Regions from separate parts of the Autumnicola musiva genome, predicted to be linked through region 4. Evidence: riboswitches for the same ligand, from Rfam matches in the RefSeq annotation. Region 4 holds a riboswitch; each other region holds the start of a gene.
The links. Region 4 has a riboswitch for cobalamin ahead of RM539_RS06350 (ribonucleotide-diphosphate reductase subunit beta). Riboswitches for the same ligand answer to the same signal wherever they lie in the genome.

Region 1 (5,776 bases), on a different contig from region 4:
TTTTGGAGGTGATTAAGAAATCTGATCCTGACCTTATATTGGCTATGGAAGTCAACCAGTGGTGGGTTAATGAGCTTGAAGTTCTAAAAGAAGATTATCCCTATGTAATAAAACAGCCAAATGAGGAGGCTTACGGAATGGCATTGTATTCTAAATTTCCTTTTCTTGAAAACCAGATTAAATTTTTGAAGCATAAGAATGTACCTTCTTTCCATACCAGGATACAATTAACTTCCGGTAAGGAATTCAGTTTACACAGCGTACATCCCGTAGCTCCCATGCCCAGTGATAAATATCCCGATAATGTAGGAGAAAAAGAAGTGGAGCTCCTTAAGGTTAGCGATTTAGTAGTGGCGGAAGAGATGCCCTCTATAGTAGCAGGGGATTTTAACGACGTTTCCTGGTCTAATACGGCCAGATTGTTCGGGTATAGTGGAAATTTGAAGAACGTGAGGCTAGGAAGGGGGCTGTATAACAGTTTTGATGCGAATCTAAAGATTATGCGCTGGCCGCTGGATCATTTTTTTGTGACCGAAGAATTTGAAGTGGCAGATATTCAGAGATTACCAAATATTGGATCTGATCATTTTCCTGTTTATGCTCAATTTGTATTATCTGAATAAAATAAGAAATGTTTTTCCTGTTTGTCACGGAATTTTTAACAGGGAAAAAGAACAATACTGAATAATTTTTCCCGTAACACCAATGGGTTATACTAAAAAAGGTCTCTGATGGAGATGTTACATCAGAGACCTTGTCTTTTGAATAGCAATTTTATCAGGTACAGAAAATTTTCTCTTTCTTTAATCTACCATTGAAAGGTCCGATGCTCCTTTAATTTCTGTAGAAATTTCTCCTAACCAACCTGCGTCTCCCTGGGCTCCTGTGTAAACTTTTATAAAATCGATCCCTCTTAGTTCAACGGGATTAAGGTTCGCATCAACTGCCCAATCAATTTCCATGGCGTTACCTCCATAGATATTGTAATCGGCATCAAAATTATCTACATATCCCCATTCCAGGGCATCAATGGATACAAATCCGTCGGTATTTATGGTAGGATAAACTCTTGTGCCTGCAAATGTTACTTCCTCCTGTTCTTCAATGAACTGCGGATAATAATTTTGGGTATGATAGGAATTTATCATAACACTATCCTGATTCTCCTGATTATCCAGCCAGGGAACATTGGCATATTCATCAGGATTTGTATAGGTAAGCTCATAATTTAAGGATGTTTCTTCCTTATTATGGGCACTCCCTGCCAGCTCATACCACGTATCATCTGGAATACCATTACCATTTTCATCAAAAGAAACCTGTACAATTCCCGGTTCAGAAAGGCCACTCATCGCATTCCCATAAATTACGAAATCTTTTTGTTCAGCTATGTTTTCAATAGTATGATCAAAAGTAAAAATCACATGTCCACCCCATGCTCCCAATGAAAGGATGTTGGATTTTCCACCAATAATATTTTCTGCATCCTCAGGAGATCCATAATTTTCATTTATGTGCTGTCCCGGTGCAGGTTTGTACTCCAGTATATCTGAAATAAATTCGGTACTACTTTCTGTTTTTGGTCTGAAATATAACTCATAAGGATCATTAACAGTCACCCGGTAAGTCCTGATAATAGAATCATTTTCTGCTTTTGCTTTAAACTGAAGAGAAAATGTCCCGGATTCATCAGGAACATAATTGAGGAATTGATCATTTGAGATTTCTTCTTCGTCTACTTGCCAGCTAAAGCTTGTGGTTTGTGGAGCATTTAAAATTTCAGGCTCCACCACTAAAGTATCTCCTAAAGTAACTTCATAATTTTCCTCATAATCAGGATTGGCAAATTGTATAGGATCCTTTACTGTAACCTGATAATTTCTAACCACAGAGTCATTATCTGCTATTGCTTTAAATGTGAGAGAAAAGGTTCCTGATTCATCTGCAACATAATTCAGGATTTGATCGGTTGAAATTTGTTCTTCATTTAATTCCCAGCTAAAGCTTGTGATTTGTGAAACATTCAAAATTTCAGGCTCCACCACTAAAGTATCTCCTAAAGTAACTTCATAATTTTCCTGATAATCAGAATTGGCAAATTCCATTGGTGTTAGTCCAGGATCATCATCTTTACTACACGAGGAGAAAAGAAAAATTCCTCCAATAAAAATAAACAGATAATTAGATAATTTTTGTTGCATTTGATTTGTATTAAAATTAATAGTTAAAATTAACTTGTTTACAAAACAAAACGGCAGGGGGTATAAGAAGAATAGAAGATCTACCCAAAGCAATAACTCCCGAAAGCTTTGTTTTTTGATTTTTGGCAGGTCTTCTGACTTATCCCTCTTTTTAATCCTTCCCATCTATAAAAGACAGTGGTTTTATTAAAAAGATTTTCCCCGGAAATACCAGGAGGGATTTACAGCAGCGGGAACTGTTCAGGATTTACACCTGATTCCCTTTTAATACAAAACTTAATAAAGCATTTGTAACCGAAAATCTGGACAATATTAGTTTATTTCCATGAGGTGCGGAAGGTGGAAACCCAAAATTTTTCAATTATAATTACCTGCCCTTAATTTTTTCAGAGGAATATTCAGAGGTTTTGCCTTCAGCAACCTTCGTAAAAGAACAGATTAAGAGTTAAGGCTCAAAGCAGAAAGAAACACCAGGTAAGGTTAGCTTCCAATTTTTGATCAGGAAGAAACCATAAGAACAAATTTTAAAAGAAGCAGTAGGCAAATGGATGCATGGTATTATGAAAGCATTATAGTGATGGGAAAAATGGAATCTCTTCAAAACCCCAGGTTTTAAGGGTAATGCTTCAAAATTTATGTACAGTTGCAACAAATATGTTATTTCTTTTGAAGTTAGCCCGATATATTTGTTTTCTAAATATTAAGATTTATTAACTATAAATTATTAATCAATCGATTTCGTAAATAATCCTGAATTTTATGTTTCTGAATTATTTACCCGGATAGAAATTCATGCTATACAATATGGATATTATCCATTATGATCTAAAAATTGTTATTAAATAACTTAGAAAAATGACAAAACATTTACTCAATGAATTGAGCTTTAAGATTCGAAGCGTTTATCTCTTTGGTCTTTTAAGCCTGATTAGTTTTACTGCGTTCGCGCAAAGTACGATTACAGGAACCGTTACTGATGAAAACGGTCCTATACCGGGAGTTACGGTTATGTTGAAAGGAACTGCTAATGGAGTGGTTAGTGATTTTGATGGAAACTATACCATTGGTAACGTTCCTTCTGATGGTGTACTTGTTTTTAGCTTTGTAGGGTACAAAGCAAAAGAAGTGCCTGTGAATGGCCAAACCCAGATTAATACTACTTTAGAAACAGACGTATCTTCTTTGGATGAGGTGGTTGTAGTGGGGTACGGAACCATGAAACGAAGTGACGTTACGGGTGCGGTAGTCTCTGTCTCCGAAGATGCGATTGAAGAATCTATTCCCACCACAATAGATCAGGTTTTGCAGGGTCGTGCTGCAGGGGTTCAGATTCAGCAAAACAGTGGAGCGCCTGGTGCCAGTTCTTCTATTCGTATTAGGGGGATAAGTTCTATTACAGGTTCTAATGAGCCTATTTTTGTAATAGACGGAGTTATAGTGGACAGTAATACAGGGCAGGCTGGTCAAAATGCTTTTGCATCAATTAATCCTTCAGATATTGTTTCCATAGATATTTTAAAAGATGCTTCTGCTACTGCTATATACGGATCAAGGGCGGCTAATGGGGTAATTCTGATTACTACTAAAAGAGGTAAAAACGGAGAAGCTACTATAAACCTTAATAGTTACATTGGCTATCAGGAATTACCTAAACAACTTGACCTGCTTAACCTTCAGGATTATGCAATCCTTAAAAATACCAGGGCCGATCTGGACATTGTTCAGCAAGACCCTGAATTTATACGTACCGATTTGTTAGGTGAGGGAACAGACTGGCAGGATGAAATGTTTACCAGGGCTATGATGCAAAGTCATAACCTCTCAATTTCCGGGGGCAGCGAGAAGAACACGTATGCTATGAGTATAGGGTATCTTGATCAGGAGGGGATTGCACTTGGATCTTCTTTTGAGCGGCTTAACTTAAGAGGAGTTTTTGATTCCCAATTGAAGGATTACTTAAAGGCAGGTATAAATTTCGCTTTTAATAATATAAATCAAACTACAACTTTTTCTGATCAGTCCCTTATTTTAACCGCTTTAAGACAGACTCCAAACGTGGCCGTGCGTAATTCTGAAGGTACCTTTGATGGTCCTGTTACGGATGAGTTTACGCAAAACAACCCTGTAGGTTTGGCAAGTATTAGAGATAACAGCAATGAAAGCGCAGGGATAAGGGCAAATACTTTTGCTGAAATCGATTTTATAGAAGGACTAAAACTTAGATCGGAATATTCTATAGATTACGGATTTTCAAACGCCTACACATTTAATCCTTCGTATGAATTTGGGGCAATTGTAAATGATGTCAGGGAAGGTACAAGAACAAAAACCTATAACAAATACTTCAATTTTCGAAATGTTCTAACCTATGACCGCGCCTTTGGAAATCATAATATCAATGCAATACTCGGCCAGGAGTACCAGGAATCTAATTACGAAAATCTTTACGGCTACCGTTCAGGTTATTTAACCAATGGAGCTACAGATTTAAATGCGGGAGATGCTACTACTGCCCGAAATTCAAACGCCAGTTTTAGAAGTTCCCTAAATTCCTATTTTGCCAGGGCCTTCTATTCATTTGATGACAGATATTTGCTAACTGCAACATTAAGATATGATGGCTCTTCAAAATTTGCCAAAGAGAATCGCTGGGGATGGTTTCCTTCAGCAGCACTGGCATGGAGGGTTTCCAATGAAGAGTTTTTGAAAGACAATGAATATATTAACAATTTCAAACTTCGTTTGGGATATGGAGCTGTGGGTAACCAAAGTGTTCCTAATTATGCCTTTACTTCTATTTATGGAGCTTCAGCAACTCCGTTTGGGGCAGGACTTTTGGCTTCGAATACAGCGAACCCGGATTTGCAGTGGGAGACTACTTATTCCAGTAATATTGGATTGGACCTGAATATGTTCAATAACCGTCTTGAATTTATTGCAGATATTTATTATAAAAAAACCGAAGATTTATTACTGCTGGCTCCTTATCCGGACTACTCCGGAACTTCAGGTGTAGGTGCAACCTCTGCTCCATATGTAAATATTGGTTCTCTTGAAAATAAAGGTGTTGAATTAACACTGAATACGGTTAATGTAGATAAGGGTGATTTTTCCTGGAGAACAAATCTTGTATTTACCCTTAATAGAAATAAAGTTTTAGGCTTAGCAACAGAGACAGGTATCTTAAACAGGACGCTACAACAGGGATCAGATGTTACCATTGTTACCAGGACAGCAGTTGGTAAACCAATCGGCCAGTTTTATGGTTATAAAGTAATAGGCCGCTTTGAAGAAGCTACAGATTTCTATTATAGAAATGAGGAAGGGGAAGTAGTACCTACCGCGTTGCCGGAAGGGCTGGAAATTGGTGAAAACGGTGTGTGGATTGGAGATTATATTTTTAAAGATATAAACGAAGACGGAGTTATTAATGAACAGGACCGGGACTATATCGGCAATCCTTTGCCAGACTTTAGCTATGGTATTGGGAATACCTTTAGCTATAAGGGTTTTGATTTAAATGTTCAGCTTTCCGGGTTGTACGGCAATGAAGTGGTGAATTATCAGAGGCGCTT
Region 2 (5,776 bases), on a different contig from region 4:
TCGTTATAGGCTACAAGTTCTTCAGGTTGCCTTCCCACTTCAACCCGTCGGGTGATTTCCAAACTGGTGGTATCTATCTCGGCCACCATACCGTTTTGGGCATTGGGATCTCCAATATTGCCCAGATAAGTGCTTAAGTAAGCTTTTCCTCTATAGAAAGTGATATACCGGCAGTTATCGATATCAATTTGTTTTAGGCGTACCCCCGTATCTGCATCGAGTACTTCCACTTTATTAGAAGCATTCACAACCACATACAGTTTAGAACCATAGATGCCAATATCGTTACCCACATCTCCCAGACCGCCTACCAGGTTTGGGTTTGCCTGGCTAAAGACATTCCTTCTGTATTCCCCGGTTTCAAAATCCATGTAATCAAGAGAGGCTTTGTTCATAGACATATTGCCCTCGTTGAGCAAATAGAAACCTCTTACAGCATCATCTGATTCAACAGGTTCATCATCATCATCATCATCTGGGTCTGTTGGATTCGTCGGTATCTCGGGGTTTTGTACATCCTCTTCAATATCAATGTCATCAGTCTGGCACGAATAGAGGGTAAAGCCTAATGCTAATAATAAACAGAGTTTTTTCATGTTATTTTATTAAAATTCATAATTAAGGTTTGCCCGAAACGACCGGCCGGGCATCGGAAAATTTCTTACTACCGCATACTGTTGATCTAAAACATTGTTTATTTCCAGACCCAGTTTTAGCGGGTTGTCTAAAAAATTAAAAATATAACTGGAAGATATATCATGGGTGTACCAGGGTTTCAAATAGTTCGAAGGGATATTAGCCTTTTGACTGTAACGTTCTCCCGTATAAATAAAGCTGTAATTAACATCTAATGTTTTATAAGAAGCCATTACGCTTAGGCTGCCACTATGTGTGGGGATGTAAGGAATTTGTTGCCCAAAGCTGTTCCCACCCGGGGTTACATCTAGAGATTCCTGAAAGGTATAGGTGAGTAATACCGTATAATTAAGTTCTTTGGAAAGATTTCCCGAGTTTTTAACCGTAGTTTCCAGTCCGATGGTCTCTACTTCTCCAAGATTTAGCATCGTCCATCTAAATAAATTGGTACCGGGAACGGCCACTATCATATCTGTGACCCAAATTTTATAGATATCGCTGGTGACATGAAGGAAAGTATTTCCCCATTTTTTCTGCCAGGAAAAACCTAAATTAACCTGGTCTGAATATTCTGGAGATAAAAAAGTATTGCCCACAAAGGTGTAATACAAATCGTTGAAAGTGGGCATTCTAAAAATGTTCTTGTAAAAGCCTCGTATTCTTAACTCTGGAGATGCGAAAGGCTGTAAATTAAACAATAGGCTTGGTGAATATTCCTGAAAATCTTCTGCAGCTTCATAATACCGTACCGATTCGTATATACCTGTGCTTAGAAGGCTTGCCTGCATTGTAAACCGGTTAAAGTTAAGGTTTGTGGCCAGGGCGTTTAGCAAAGTATTTCTTTTAGGGTAAGCAAAACGGTACAAATTGGCTTGCATGGTGTTTTGCTGAAAATCTGTAGCCAGGCTTAAGCTCCAGAAAGGTTTTATCTTATAGGTATTTACAAGGGAAAGATAATATTCCTGTTGGTCGTATTTATTATCCAGAAGCCCGGTAGTAGTGGTAATTTCCGGGTCCAGGTAACGAGAGAAATTCTCGCCTATTTTGCCCCGGACTTTAATCGCATATTTTTCTCCAAACTCATGCTTATAATCGGCCTGAAGAAAATTACTGCGGTCCCATAACCTTTGCGGTCGCCTAAACCTATTGGCAACAATTGCCCCTGGAAGTCCCCTTTCAGAACTATAATGGTAATATTTTACTTGCCAGGAATTATTTTTTGTATGGTTTCCGTGAACAGATGCTTCCAGGAGGTAGGAGGTGATATCTGCATTGTTTCTTACGGCCGTGGTATCATAGACCCCGTTGGAGTACAAGAATTTATACCTTCCGTGAGCTTTAACCATTTCTGAACTTAACCTCACCGCAATGGCGTCACTAATTTTATAATCTACATTCAAGGAAGGATTAAAAAGCCCGAAAGAACCCGACTTTACTCCTGCCTTAAAATTATAAGCTTTGCCCTCATTAAATTTTGGAGTTTTTGTTTTTAAATAGATGGTATTGGCTGAAGCATAAGATTTTGCTGATTGGTGTATTTCACTACGTTGCCCTTGATATAAGCTTACTTTTTCCATATTCTCTAGCGAGAATTTTCCGAGATCCACCTGGCCATTCTGTGCATTTCCCAATTGTATGCCATCATAGAAAACCCCGGTATGCTGCGAACCCATGCTGCGTACATTAACCGTTTTAATACCGCCAATGCCGCCGTAGTCTTTCAATTGAATACCACTAAAATAACTCAGGGCATCTGCTACATTTATACTATTGAGTTTTTGTAGTTTTTCACCCGAGATTGCCTGTACCGGCGCGGGAGAATTATGAGTTTCTTTAAGATTTTTACGGTGGTTTAGCAAGACTTCTTCAAGCACTATTGGGGATATGCTATCCCGCTCCTGCGCCAGGAGTAATAGTGGACTCAAAAAAAGTCCTGTAAATAATAGTATACCAATGCAAATTGAATTCTTCCTCATTAGGTTATTTTACATTCGAGGAAGAATAAGGAAGACAAACCACTTCCTTTAATGAAAGGGTTCATATTACGAATCCAAGCTTCAATCCCCGAAAGCTTTATTGAATTACTAAAAATGGCAGGTATTCTGACTTGCTTTATCCACCCGGCCTTCCCCTCTAATTAGAAAGTGACCATATATGGGCTTCATTTAAAAAGCTTACAGCTGCGGGACAGTTCTGGATTTTCACCAGATTCCCTTTTTAATGTCCGGCGAAAAATCCGGACAACCATTTTTTAATGAGCCGCAAATTTAGTTATTGTTTTTAGAAAGTTTTAAAGTTTATTAATAAAATTTAGAGTAGTGGTAAAATTGTGTTTCTTTAAATTTTATGCCAAGCCATGATGGTTAGAATCAAAAGATCGTAGATATGTTAAAAGTTGAATTTTAAGCGGAATTGATTTCTAGACCATCAGGCAAATAGTATTTTTGCAGCGTGAAATACTTATTTCCCATTACTCGCCTTTTTTATTGTGCTTCGGCCTTTTTCGCTTTATGGGGAGTATGTTTTAAACTACGAATATATTTCAGAAGTATTATGTATCAATAAAGATAAGCCAAAGTTAGATTGCAATGGTAAATGCTACCTGATGCAATCTTTGGCGGAAGCTTCAGATGATACTGGTGATGCTACGGAAATTCCATCAAAAAAATTAGATTTTTAACTATTGTATTTTACCGAAAATATTGCTTCGGACAATTTATTAAACATTGAGTTTAAAAGCCGACTTCATATCGATGCTTATTGCAACGAAGCATACCAATTTCTTTCGCCGGGACAACTGTTTAACCAAACTTTTGGCACATAAAAACTGGCGTATTTAATTACTTCTGGATTAAGAATCAAATTTTTTCTTTTTAAAAAATAAAAATTTGATTAACCATATAATTCCTAGTATTAATAAGATGGTCAAAATAGTTTGCCATATAAATAGATTAATCTCCATAATAAAGTATTTATTAGTGTTATCTTAAAAGTTAATTGCAATTTGGAACTAAGGTATGTTCCGCAGGATCACCATATATAGTTCCTATGCCTTCAAAAAATAAGTTATAATTATAAATCCCATAAGCAGTTGCATAACCGCAATGATTTTCACTGTATTTATAAGTATAACTAACTCCTAAAGTCCATCCTTCAAAAAGCTCCGCCTATTACTTCTGTAAAATTACAACTACCAGCACCTACATAAACCTGAAATATTAAATTTGCATATCCGGTATCAGCTGCACTAATCTCAATAATCCCCCCATTGCAGAGGTGATTGGGTTGAGGCATAGTTGTTTGTTTTTGCATTCCGATTTGATCTTTATGCGGTTTGTTTTTAATTTTATTAATAAAATCCCGATATTCTTCTTCTGAATTTATAATGATCGCATTGGACTCTGAGATAGTTGAATGAACCACTATGGACTTCAAGTCCATAGTGGTTCATTTTGAAAGCTTTTTTGGTTCGAAATATGAAAAATGAAATTAGTGTAAATATTAAATTATTGAAGTGTAGTAGTTTAGTGTTTCGAATACCAAGAGGTTAATAAGCCAATTTATAATAATAATCCGAGGTTATTGGTTCGAATCAAGTCCCCAGTTAATAACAATGACAATACTTCAAAGAACTAGGAACTTTTTTTTGAAACCTTGACGACATTTTTAAAGTCAAATTTTAAGTGCTATCTCAATTGAAAGAAGATTTCACACATTTTCAGCGATAATTCAGGGAGATATCATAAATCATTTTGTTATATATTTCCAATGAGAACTTCTTAGATTATATACAATTTATGAATAGAAATGGAGTTTTATATGAACCAGTTTATTAGATTTGTGACCTGTGGAAAAGTTGAGAACAAAAATATGCTTACTACTGGGAGGTATTATCCTTTCTGCCTGTATTTTACCTGCGTTGCATTCGCTTTCCCACGAAACATCTTTTGGCGATACGGATATAAGTTCGGTTCATTTTTCCGATATGGATGCCAAAGCAGATTGTGATTTTTGTTCCTTTCACCTCACTACTTCCGATTTCCCTGAATTCTATTCTTATACATTATACACTCCCCTAAAGGAAGAGATTTACAGAGTTTCCCTTGAAGACAAAGTAAATCCTTTTCCATTTCGATTATTTCAGCTTCGGGCACCCCCGGCATTAATTGGGTAAATTCTCTTTTACAAAGTTTAGAGTTTCTTTCTGATTATATCTAATTAGGATTCCACTTTTTATTAGAAGATGCCTTATAGGCTCAAGGAAACTCTTCCAAGACTATTCATACTAGTTTTAGGAGCTGATCCTTATCAGAAATTCTACCCATTCCAAGAAAACAATACCAATTGGGTTTATTCCAAAACTCTTGAATTACCCTACTTGACAATTAAAATTTATAAATCCTTAATAATTATACTAAAATCATGAAAATAAGAATTTTTTACGTACTCGCATTTATTAGTTTTTTGTCATTCACATCCTGTAGTAATGATGATGACCAAAACATAGAACCGGCAGAGGCTACACTGACCAATATTGAGATTGGATTAAATAACAATGAAAGAGGAATTATAGGCAGGGACTTTCACCTCAACGCAGATATCGTGGCCGGGGAACGAATTGATATGGTGAGTGTAGATATTCTTCCTCGCGAGCATGAAGAGTATGCTGGAGACTGGTCCTTTAACATCTCTTGGGATGAATACAGCGGCCTGCGCAACACCACCGTTCACAAACATTTTGATATTCCTGATGACGCTGTGGAAGGTGTATATGACTTTATAATCACCGTATCTGACGAGAATGGCAGTATTTCAGAAGAAGTGAGGACAATTACCATCTTTTTACCAGAAAATCTTCCTGTAGATCCAGATTTGACAACCTTCAATTTATCTCTAAATGGTAATTTCATTTATAGAAATGGAGAATTTACTGAAAACGAAACGAGTCTTAAAGTGAATGATACTATTTCGTCCCAGGCAGATATTAGTAGTGGTAAGGGAGATGGTAAAATGTACTTAATATTAATTAATGCATCACTCGATCATCGTCCTGAAACTATTGATGCAATTGACTTCTCCAAAGTCATTGTATACGATTATTATGAACATAGCAATTGGACAGATACAGAAACCTTTTCTA
Region 3 (5,776 bases), 120 kb from region 4:
TTCATTTTGAAAATTCTTGTACCTAAAGGTAATTAATTTTCTTTATTGATCTTCCAGGGCTTTAAAAAAGGTTCGCTGATAATCTGGCATTAGGTTGGGATGAAAAATGGAAATAAGGTCTTTTAGAACAAGATCGGGCCGTTGCGGGCCGAGTTCGTAATATACCACGCCTCCGGTTTCTCCTTTTACCAGGCTTACACTATATACATTCCTGTTTTTTACTGCTTCAAATTGGCGGTAATGTTCAGAATCTGCAAAAAGTTCCTCATAGGTAGTAAACTGGCCGGCGCTTATCCAGTACTTTGCACCCTGTGCTTCTGCAAGAACGCTTTCAAAAGAAAGTGCCATGCTGCCGCTTCCCTCGGTTTCAGAATAAATATAATCGGCATTGGCATCTTTTATAAATTCAGCGGTCCAGGAATTTCCGTAAGGCATATACCACTGATCTTTATACATGGAACCGCTTAAAACTTTGGGAGACTCCTTGCCAGTACTTGCCAGTTCCTTTGCATCTTTGTAACTGGTAGCGATTTGGTTAAAAATTTTTTTAGCCTGCTGACTTTTATTAAAAAATGCACCGAAAAACTTTATCCATTCTGCTTTGCCCAGAGGACTTTCTTCTGTCCAGTCTCCATTATAAACTACAGGGATTCCGGTTTTTTGAATGGTTTCAAAAGCAGAATTGTTGCCGTTAATTGCAAAGCCAATAACTACATCGGGTTTCAAATCGATTAAAACTTCAGTGTTAAGATCTTCATTTTTTCCTAATTCTTTAATTTCTCCGGAATTGATCAATTCCCTGGTTTTTACTGAAGAAATAAAGTCCAGGCCCGGAAAACCTTTTAAAGTGGATGTTACTTCCAGAGCTTCCAGAGCCGGAATATGAGTGGTGGAAGTTACCACAATACGCTCTATGGGAACTTCAATTTTTTGATCATACTCCAGGCCGGCAGGAATTTCTGCATCTTCTTCAGCTAAGAGATAGCGGAATTTTTCTTCGGCATTTGGCCAGGGAGTTTTTACTTCAATAATGGAATAATCATCAAATTTTTCTATTTCAAATCCACTGGCATAGGAAATTTCAACCTGTTCTCCCTGAGTAGATTGAATGTCTTCTGCCTTATTTTCTGAATTTTTACATGCGCCTGTAATTACTAGTAATAAAAGAAAAGTGAATTTTTTCAAGAGGAATGTGTTTAAGATTCAAAAGTAAGATTATTATTGAATATCTGAAATCTACAAACCTATCGTTACCCTAAACTCGATTCAGGGTCTCATCATATATGTTATAGGTTTTTAAAGTTGATATAAGATGCTGAAACAAGTTCAGCATGACGTCAGTTAAGGTTTTTATTCCAGGAGGTTTAATACTCCTATACTTGCCTCGTTGGTAAATGTCTAAAGTTCGGAAACGTGTTCCTCCTATGCTCCGTAGGCTTGCCCCGGAGAACTTTTACCAGGAACGAATAATCAAATATTCTTTAAAAATTTAGGCTGACAACAAACATAAATGTTTATTTTCGCACAAAATTTTTGGTTCCGTGCCGGGTTTTCCGGTACGATTAAAAGGGAATCAGGTTGAAGTTAGAAATACGAAATTAGAAGTTAGAAGCAAATTTAGATTACTTCGTACTTCATCTTTCTTACCTCTGACTTCAAACAAGCCTGAGCTGTTCCCGCAACTGTAAGCTTAGTCCAATTGGGATGCTTGTTGTTATCACTTCAAATACCACTGTTCTTTATGAATGGGAAGGTAAACAACAAGACGCGAGCCAGGAGACCTGCCAAAAGCAAACTTTAAAATCGAGACTTTCGGGATAAAAGTCAGAGGCAGATGAAAAACGCAAAATTTTACATTCTATTTCTGGTGTTGTTTTATGCCTTCCCGGCATTGGCACAAAAAGATTCTATCACTAAACTGGAAGAAGTTGTGCTGAGTGATGTAAAGCTTTTTAGGCATTCCCGCACCCAGGAAATTTCAGTTTTAAATGATTCTATTATTGCCGAAAATGAACCGTCTTTAACTTCTTTATTAAAGTTTAATAGTCCTGTTTATTTTAAAGAAAATGGTGTGGGAGGGGTTTCTTCCCCGTCTTTTCGCGGGACCACAGCTTCACAAACTGCAGTAATCTGGAACGGGATTAATATCAATTCTCAGTTTAACGGCCAAACCGATTTTAATACAGTCAACACTTCAAATTACAATAATATAGCTCTTAGGGCAGGTGGTGGAAGTGTTCTTTATGGCAGCGGTGCAATTGGCGGCAGTATTCATCTCAATAATCATTTTCGGTTTGATGGCGAATTTAGCAATGGCCTGAGGCTCGAAATTGGCAGTTTTAATACTAATATTTTAAATTATTCAGCTGAAGCATCTTCAGAAAAAACCAGCGTTTATATCAATTTTTCCGGAATAGAATCCGAAAATGATTATGACTACCTGGGAACAGAAAAGCACAATGAGAATGGTGATTTTTACAATACCAGTATGAGCGCGGGAATTGCACATTGGCTGAACGAAGACAATATTCTGAAATTTTACAGCAACTTTTATACGGGTGAGCGCGGTTTTTCGGGAACTCTTGCCGCTCCCTCCAATAATAAATATGAAGATTTAAATAGCCGCAATCTTTTAGAATGGAAGGGTTTTTTCAATGATTTTATTTCTTCCCTGAAGCTGGCTTATCTGGATGAAAAATATAAATATTTTGAAAACCGGGACAGTGAAAGTTTTACTTACGGAAACGCGGCCACTTATATTGCAAAATATGACCTTACCTATCAGATAAATCCTGAAATGAGCCTGAACGCCCTGATTGACTACAGGAATACGGATGGAAAAGGCTCTGATGTAGGACAAAATGTTAGGAATATTGGAGCTTTCGCGTTGCTTCTTAATCATAATTTAGGAAAGTTTTTTTATGAAGTAAGTGCAAGAAAGGAAATTACTGACACCTATGAGTCTCCTTTTTTATACTCTGTTGGAGCGGGTTATGCCGTTACTTCTTTTTATGAGGTAAATTTAAATTTCTCAAGAAATTTCAGGATTCCTACTTATAATGACCTATTCTGGGCTTCCGGCGGAAATCCTAATCTTGACCCGGAGACTTCTTATCAGGGGGAAATAAGCCAGAATCTTCACTTTAGTGATTTTGAATTCGGAATCACCACTTATTTAATGAAAATTAATGATTTGCTTCGGTGGGTTCCCGATTCCCGTGGCACCTGGCGTCCTGAAAATACTGAAAGCGTAAAAAATTATGGATTGGAATTCCGCGGAAACTTTGAGAAAAATTACACCGGACACCACTTCAGTTTAAATGCAAATTACAGCTACACTAAAACCAATGATGAGGTGCTTGATAAAGAGCTTATTTATACTCCGAGACATAAAGGCACTGCTTCACTTGGGTATTCATATATTGATTTTTCGTTTTTCTACCAGTTTCTCTATAACGGCAATATTTACACCTCTTCAGATAATAATTATCAGCTGGAAGGCTACACTATTTCGAATGCAGGAATTAATTACAGTTTTGGCAAAAGGGATTTTCTCACTGTAGGGCTGGAAATGCGGAATTTTTTTAATAAAGATTATCAAAGCTTACCGTCCAGGCCAATGCCGGGGCGTTCAATTAATAGTTCACTAACCATTAAATTTTAAATATGAAAATCAACAAAGTTTTTATTTTGGCTTTAGCAGCCATTACCTTTTTTACATCTTGTGAAAACGATGATGACCTTAATGAAATTCCTGTAGCAGAGGGAGATTATGCCAATGGTATTTTTATTCTGAATGAAGGCGTTTTTAATTCCGGCAACAGTACGGTTTCCTTTTTGGATGAAGAAACCGGGACTGTGGTGAAAGATGTTTTTGCTGCTGAAAATTCTGGTGCCGCACTTGGAGATACAGGGCAGGGTATGGGCTTCTATGAAGACTATGCTTTTATTGTGGTAAATGTTTCTAATACTGTTGAAGTTGTAGATCGGAATTCCTTTGAAACCGTTGCAACTATTGATGAGGGACTTCAAAATCCGCGTCATATTGCGTTTACAAATAGGAATGCCTATGTCACCAACTGGGGAGACGGTACAAATGCTGAAGACGATTACGTGGCGGTGATTGACCTGGAAAATTTTACCGTTTCAGAAAACATTAGTATAGAGGAAGGCCCTGAGGAAATTGTAGAAGAAAACGGAATGCTTTACATAGCTCAAAATGGAGGATATTCCGTCAATAATAAAATTACCGTTATAGATGCTTCTACTAATGAAGTCACAGAAACTATTACCGTAGGCAATCGTCCTGGTTCCATGGAGATTGAAGACGGATATCTTTGGGTTGCCGTGGCAGGAATGGGTTCTTATCCCGATCCTGCGGCAGAAACGGCAGGGAAAATTGTTAAAATAGACCTCACTTCTAATGAAATAGCTTCGGAATTTACTTTTCCAAATTCTACAGATCATCCTGCGAATCTTGATATTGAGAATGATAAAATTTACTATACTTTAGGAAAAAGCGTTTATACTTTTAATGAAACCGATACTGAACTGCCGGAAACTGCTTTTGCTGAATTGACCGATGTGGCTTCTTTATATGGATTTGAAGTTGAAAACGGAAATATTTATGCCGCTTCAGCTAATGCAGACTTTACAGGAGACGGAGATTTATTTATCTACAGCACTGCAGATGGGAGCCTGTTGAATTCTTATGAAGTTGGTATTAACCCTAACGGAGTTTATTTCAATGAATAAATAGCTAATTCACTCCAAAGTTATATCTAGCCCATACGTGTATTTCCCCAGGTATTGCATTAAACCTGAAAATATGCGTATGGGCTAAATTTTGAAAATAACAGCAGTGGGGTGAGCTGCGAAATTAAAAGTTTTCAGGCTTTAATAAAATCTTCAAAATCGGTAAAAAATTCTTCCAGTTTCAGCATTTTTTCAACAAAGAATTGCTGTACGTTTTCCCAGTCATTTCTATTATGAATGCTTACGTCTTTAAGCTGAACATAAATTCGGGAAATAGTCTTCCCTTCAGGAAGTTCATAGTTTTCATCAAAAATGGCATCAGGTAAATATTCAGCAAGAAGAATTTTCTTCAGCGAAAGCATCTTTTCATAATAATAAGCCTGGATCACTTCATCCTGAGAACTTACGTCCATGGAAACCTGCGCTATTTTACGTGTAAAAGTAAACTTTAGGTGGATTTCTTTAATCCTGGTATTATAAAGTAACCATTTATGGGGAAATTTTTTTCCGAATCCCGTCCAGAATTCCTGCGTAAGTTTTTTTGATTCTTCCCTGCTAAACATGATTTTTCTCTTTCTCCGGAATTGTTTTTTCAGAATTTTAAAAAGCGCTGAATAATTTTAGTTCAATTATACTATAAACATTTTATTGTCAGGTTGAGCGCAGTCGAAACCTCAAATAAAATAAGCCAGTAAAATTCCCAGAACGATTACGGCCAGTTTTGAAATATTAAAACTATGGTTTTTAGCCGATTCAAATAAAATAGTTGTGGAAACATGCAGAAAAATACCTATTACCACCGCGTTTATTGGGGCTGAATACTGCTGAAGAAATTCAAAGTTTTCCTGAAGCCAGCTTCCCAGTGGCGTCATAAGGGCGAAAAATGTCAAAAAAAGGAAGGTGGCTAAATTGCTCATTTTTGAGCGAATCAGGAAAACTGATAATATCGCCGCCACCGGAATTTTATGGATCACCACTCCGTGTAACAGGTGGCCGTGGTCATGTATGGGAAAACCTTCCA
Region 4 (5,776 bases):
TTATCAATAGTTATCTAAAAAAGAAATTTTCTGAAGGTGTAAGCCTTCAGAAAATTTATAAAATTCAATTATTTAACTCTGGCCCAAACTAATTTTTCTGTGGTAAATCACGGGTTAACCACCCTCTTTTACTAGCCGTGGCCATTGCATAAGGGGTAATCCAGAATATACCAAATGTATAAAAAATACTGTAGGAATAGGCCCAGGAAGCTTCAAAGAAATTATATTTTTTTGCGTAAAATAGAGCCGGAAGGCTTGAAAATATAAAAACACTTAGCAGTGTGGAACTGATAAACAAAATTGGATGTGAAAGCAATAAAATGATCATAACCAGTAACAGCGGATAAGCCGTTAACATTTGCATCCATTGATTTAAGAGTAATATACGAGGACCGGATTTTGATCCCTCGCGGAATGATTTAAAAAACAAATTTTGACATCATAAGATTTTCCCGAACATTGCTCCTTTCCCAACGTGTAAACATCTTATGTAAAGCACTAAATCTTTCCGGTATGTTGGTGTGGACATAGGCATTACGTTGGAATAATACATGATAGCCTTGTTTAAGGATCATAGTGGTCATTGCGCGATCTTCACCAATATCGGTTGTTTTTCCCATAAAAGTTTGGTTAATCCACTGCGGCAGGCAGGACATAACCGCTTTACTTAGATAGGCAGCCAGGGCGCCGGGAGTACATAATACAGAACCCAATACACTCTGAGCAGATCTTATGAATTCAAAACTAAAATACAAAACTAACATTTAACATCCTGGGAATGATCGCTTTTTCATTATTGAGAACCCGCACATTTCCCGCTACCGCGCCACAGTTTTTATTAGAAATGAATGGAGATACAAGATTACGCAAAGTGTCTTCCTCTACAATAGAGTCACTATCTACGGTTACAAAGACCTCTCCTTTAGCCAGTTTGAAACCACGATATAAGGCATGTCGTTTCCCCTTATTAGTGGGTTGCTGGTAAATTGATACACGAGCTCCCAATTGATCCTTGGCCTTTTTCATCCAGTGCCAGGTATCATCTTTACTACCATCATCAATGGCAATTAATTGTATTTTTTCTGCAGGATAATTGCTCTCAACTAAACTATGCAATGTGGACCAGACTTGTTTACCTTCATTATAAGCAGGCACTATAACAGTACAAAAAGGTAATTCCTCGTCTGTAACAGATGGAACTGGCTTATAGCGAAAAAACAACCTGGCAATATATAGTAAAAAGCAAATTTTAAATATTAATAAGAAGCTTGTGAGAATTATAAATAACATACCTGCCAATGAATCCATTCTATTTAGATTCATTTCCTGAAATTCAGCCTGGAATAGGTAAACACAAAAAGCTGAACCGATTAAAAGTATAAAAGTGCCTAATAAAATAAGAAGGTGCCTGGTGCTCCAGGAAACCTTCCTGAAATCCTTATCTGAACCTGAAAAACGTTCTCTTCCGGCGCCATATGAAGAATCTTCTTTTTTTGGTTTGTTATTGTCTGTTTTTATTATTTCAGCTGGAGCTGAAGCAGAAAATCTGATATTCTTATTCATGTGGTTTTTTAAAATCTTATTTGTTTTCTATGTGTTTACCAGTTCCATATTCTTTGATAGAACCATAAAACTTTATATATGTGCTGGGATTCAATCTTTATACCATTAGCTAAAATCAATTGATTCCAATTAATTAGGATTGATTACTGTGGGGAATAGATGTGGTGCAGTTGGAAAATTGTAGATATAATTCCCAATCTATGGGCCGGGGGAAATTTTATGGCAGTTTTGAATTCTATTATTTATTTTCTGAAAGAATTATTGCCTGCCTCACTATAATTTAAGATGGCTCTGATTCACCAAATTTCTTCAATACTTAATTTGTAATCTTTTCTGATTATTTACAGGTAGAAATTACTGTTTACCTGATGAGCGAAAACATCCATATTTAGCATTTAACCGGAAGGAAAACTTATAGGAGAAAAGAATCCATTAAACGTAGTTAATCTAAAGACACTATTGACCTTAAAACGGAAACGCAACAGTCTTTATATTCTCCGGTACCAGGTAAGAGGGGTAAAGCGCTATGTTTTGTTCCCGTATTTAAGGAAAACTAATTGCACAAAATTTTTTAAGATTTAAACAATGTGAAGAAGTATGTGAATAACTAAAAGATGAATGGAAAAAGAGATGGTGCTTTCTTGTTATTTTTGACTTTATAATTGTATTGGTTGTAAATCTAAGGGGAATCATGTGAAAGTCATGAGCTGTTGCGCAACTGTAATTTAGATTCTAAAAAGCCAGGCTACCTTATCAACCAAACCACTTTACTTTCGCATAAAAAGTAATGATTATGGGATATTTTATAATAGATTTTCACCTATTTCTTTCCATCCATTAAATTTTATGCTTTTGTTTCACCTATAATGCAAAAGTAACATGAGTATTTTTCACAAGCGGCTTAATTATAAGCCATTCGAATATCCCAAAGTTTTAGATTTTACCGATGCTATCAACAGGTCCTTTTGGGTGCATTCCGAAGTAGATTTCACTGCAGATGTGCAGGATTTTCACACCTATTTATCTGAAGGGGAAAAAGATGTTGTAAAGAAAAGTTTGCTGGCTATTGCCCAGATTGAAGTTGCTGTTAAATCCTTTTGGGGCGACCTCTATAAGCACCTGCCAAAACCGGAATTTAATGGATTGGGAAGCACTTTTGCCGAATGTGAATTCCGGCATTCTCAGGCTTATTCAAGGCTTTTGGAAGTTTTGGGCTATAATAATGAGTTCGAGAAAGTGATTGAGGTGCCCGCCATCAAAAACAGAATTGCGTATTTAACAAATGCCCTGGAGCATACTAAAGCAGAAGATCCCAGGGATTATATTTCGTCACTGATTCTTTTCTCAATTTTAATTGAAAATGTTTCCCTGTTCAGTCAGTTTGCAATTGTGCTTTCCTTTAACCGTTTCAAAGGAGTAATGAAAAATATTAGCAATATCATAGCCTGGACTTCAGTAGATGAGCAAATTCATGCCAACGCCGGTATTTATATTATCAATCAGATTCGTGAAGAATTTCCGGAATATTTTAACGACGAGCTTATTCAGAAATTAAGATCTACCGTAATTCATTCTATTGAAGTGGAAGAGGAAATACTGGATTGGATTTTTGCCAACGGTCAACTGGAAAACATCAATAAGAGAAACCTTATGGATTTTATGAAATTTCGCTTAGACGAGAGTCTGGAAAACATCGGGATTTCAAAAATCTACAATATTTCTCCGGAAGAATATGAGCCTATGCGCTGGTTTGAGGAAGAAGTATTTGCCAATAGTCTGGACGATTTCTTTGCCAGGCGTCCTGTTGATTATACAAAACACGATAAAAGCATCACCGCAGCAGATTTATTTTAATTTTTAAACCTGAGATTTTCATGATGAATACCACTCAACCTTTACAAATTGCCGAGGAGCCAAATAAAAAACGTTTATGGTGGCTTAACGAGGAAAGCCAGCAAATCCTAAACCGCGGATACTTATTAAAAGGTGAAACTGTAAAATCTGCAATAGAGCGGGTGGCTAATGCCTCTGCAAAAAGATTGTACAAGCCTGAACTCGCCGGGGCTTTTATCGAGATGATTGAACGTGGCTGGATGAGTTTAAGTTCACCAATATGGGCCAACATGGGCACCGAACGTGGTTTGCCAATTTCCTGTTTTAATGTTTATGTGCCCGATAATATTGAAGGAATTACCCATAAACTTGGCGAGGTGATTATGCAAACCAAGATTGGCGGAGGAACTTCCGGTTATTTTGGGGAACTGCGGGGTAGGGGCAGTGCGGTTACCGATAATGGTAAAAGTAGCGGTGCGACCAGTTTTATGAAATTATTCGATACGGCAATGGATACCATTTCCCAGGGCGGTGTACGCCGTGGAGCTTTTGCCGCTTACCTGGACATTGATCATCCCGATATTAAAGAGTTTCTTGAAATTAAAAATATCGGGAATCCTATTCAGAATTTATTTAATGCGGTTTGTGTACCCGACTACTGGATGCAGGAGATGATAGACGGCGATATGGAAAAACGTGATATCTGGGCGAAAGTCCTGGAAAGCCGCCAGCAAAAAGGCTTACCATACATTCTTTTTAAAGATAATATTAATCGTTTCAAGCCTCAGGTTTATAAAGACAAAAACAAAACTATCCATTCCAGTAATTTATGTTCTGAAATCGCTTTACCTTCTTCTGAAGATGAATCATTTATCTGCTGTCTTTCTTCAATGAACCTTGAACTTTATGATGAATGGAAAGATACTGAGGCGGTGAAACTTGCCATTTATTTCCTGGACGGGGTATTGCAGGAATTTATTGCCAAAACTGAAGGAAACCATTATCTGGCTTCAGCAAACCGGTTTGCCAGGAATCACCGTGCACTGGGTTTAGGCGCAATGGGTTGGCATTCCTATTTACAGAAGAATATGATCCCTTTTGAAGGAATGCGGGCCAAAGGATTAACACATCAGATTTTTGAAGATATAAGTACAAAGGCCACTAAAGCCAGTAGAGAGCTGGCCACCATTTATGGAGAACCGGGCATCCTGAAAGATTACGGGTTGCGAAATACAACTTTAATGGCTATTGCACCAACTACTTCTTCTTCTGCAATTTTAGGCCAGACATCTCCTGGAATTGAACCCTTCAGCAGTAACTATTATAAAGCGGGGCTTGCTAAAGGTAATTTTATGAGAAAGAATAAATATCTGAAGGAATTGCTTCGGGAAAAAGACCTAGATAATGAGGATACCTGGAGAAGTATTATGCTGAATCACGGAAGTGTGCAACATTTAAATTCTCTTACACAGGAGGAAAAAGATGTTTTTAAAACCTTTAAAGAGATCAGCCAATTGGAGATTATTCAGCAGGCATCGGTAAGGCAGAAATTTATCGATCAGGCGCAAAGTCTTAACCTTAACATTCCTGCGGGATTACCTGTAAAGGAAGTAAATAATTTGATGATTGAAGCCTGGAAACTTGGGGTAAAAACTTTATACTATCAACGTAGTCAAAGTGTTTCCAAAGAATTCATTTCTAATATGGTGAGTTGCGCCAGCTGTGAAGCCTAATTAGTTATTGACTTCACAGAAGAAAAGATGATGATTAGTCTTCTTGAAAATTACCAAATTTTCAGGAGGACTTTCTTATTTCTCAAACTTAAAAATTTATTCCAGTCTCTTTTTTAAAGTGGCAGGTTCTCCATCGGTAATTACTTCCCACAGAGCCTTGAAATTTGCCAGTTTTTCTCTTCTCACTAAACGGGTGGAGGTTTCATATTGTTTCTTATCTGCAACAAAGCCCTTGTAATTTAACCCAAGATTTTTAGCTATAAACATTGTTCTTGGCAGGTGGAAGCGCTGCGTGACCACAATAGCATCTGATATTCCTATTACCTGTTGGGATCTGTACATACTGTCATAAGTATCAAAACCGGCATGATCTTCCAAAATTTTGTTTTCGGGAATTCCATGTTGCAGGAGGTAATTTCTCATAGCGCCCACTTCATCGTAATTTTCGGTTTTATGATCTCCTGAAACAAGAATTTGCTCCACTTTTCCGGAGGTATAAAGGTCAATAGCAGTTTCAATCCTGTCCTGTAAAACAGGAGAAAGTTTTCCGTTAGAATGTACGCTGGCCCCCAACACGATAACTGTTTCGGCCGGAGGAACATTTTCAATCTGATCATAAATAAGAGGAGCCGTATCTCTTTGTATGT

Region 1: another riboswitch for cobalamin. It lies ahead of RM539_RS16050 (PKD-like domain-containing protein); the one in region 4 lies ahead of RM539_RS06350 (ribonucleotide-diphosphate reductase subunit beta).
Region 2: another riboswitch for cobalamin. It lies ahead of RM539_RS18280 (TonB-dependent receptor plug domain-containing protein); the one in region 4 lies ahead of RM539_RS06350 (ribonucleotide-diphosphate reductase subunit beta).
Region 3: another riboswitch for cobalamin. It lies ahead of RM539_RS06900 (TonB-dependent receptor plug domain-containing protein); the one in region 4 lies ahead of RM539_RS06350 (ribonucleotide-diphosphate reductase subunit beta).

The regions. Positions count from the first base shown of each region.
Region 1 covers NZ_JAVRHK010000015.1:63,552-69,327, forward strand. The annotation lists gene RM539_RS16045 (endonuclease/exonuclease/phosphatase family protein) at 1-623, shown strand, start outside; gene RM539_RS16050 (PKD-like domain-containing protein) at 804-2,201, opposite strand; cobalamin riboswitch at 2,309-2,515, opposite strand; gene RM539_RS16055 (SusC/RagA family TonB-linked outer membrane protein) at 3,057-5,776, shown strand, end outside.
Region 2 covers NZ_JAVRHK010000024.1:11,946-17,721, forward strand. The annotation lists gene RM539_RS18275 (YncE family protein) at 1-596, opposite strand, end outside; gene RM539_RS18280 (TonB-dependent receptor plug domain-containing protein) at 606-2,612, opposite strand; cobalamin riboswitch at 2,712-2,900, opposite strand; gene RM539_RS18285 (hypothetical protein) at 3,790-4,077, opposite strand; gene RM539_RS18290 (hypothetical protein) at 4,484-4,810, shown strand; gene RM539_RS18295 (DUF4625 domain-containing protein) at 5,059-5,776, shown strand, end outside.
Region 3 covers NZ_JAVRHK010000003.1:438,440-444,215, forward strand. The annotation lists gene RM539_RS06890 (hypothetical protein) at 1-5, opposite strand, end outside; gene RM539_RS06895 (ABC transporter substrate-binding protein) at 43-1,185, opposite strand; cobalamin riboswitch at 1,518-1,803, shown strand; gene RM539_RS06900 (TonB-dependent receptor plug domain-containing protein) at 1,835-3,664, shown strand; gene RM539_RS06905 (YncE family protein) at 3,667-4,755, shown strand; gene RM539_RS06910 (DUF4268 domain-containing protein) at 4,890-5,318, opposite strand; gene RM539_RS06915 (ZIP family metal transporter) at 5,430-5,776, opposite strand, start outside.
Region 4 covers NZ_JAVRHK010000003.1:319,976-325,751, forward strand. The annotation lists partial or broken gene RM539_RS06345 (glycosyltransferase family 2 protein) at 89-1,518, opposite strand; cobalamin riboswitch at 2,201-2,332, shown strand; gene RM539_RS06350 (ribonucleotide-diphosphate reductase subunit beta) at 2,443-3,417, shown strand; gene RM539_RS06355 (ribonucleoside-diphosphate reductase subunit alpha) at 3,441-5,129, shown strand; gene RM539_RS06360 (SanA/YdcF family protein) at 5,226-5,776, opposite strand, start outside.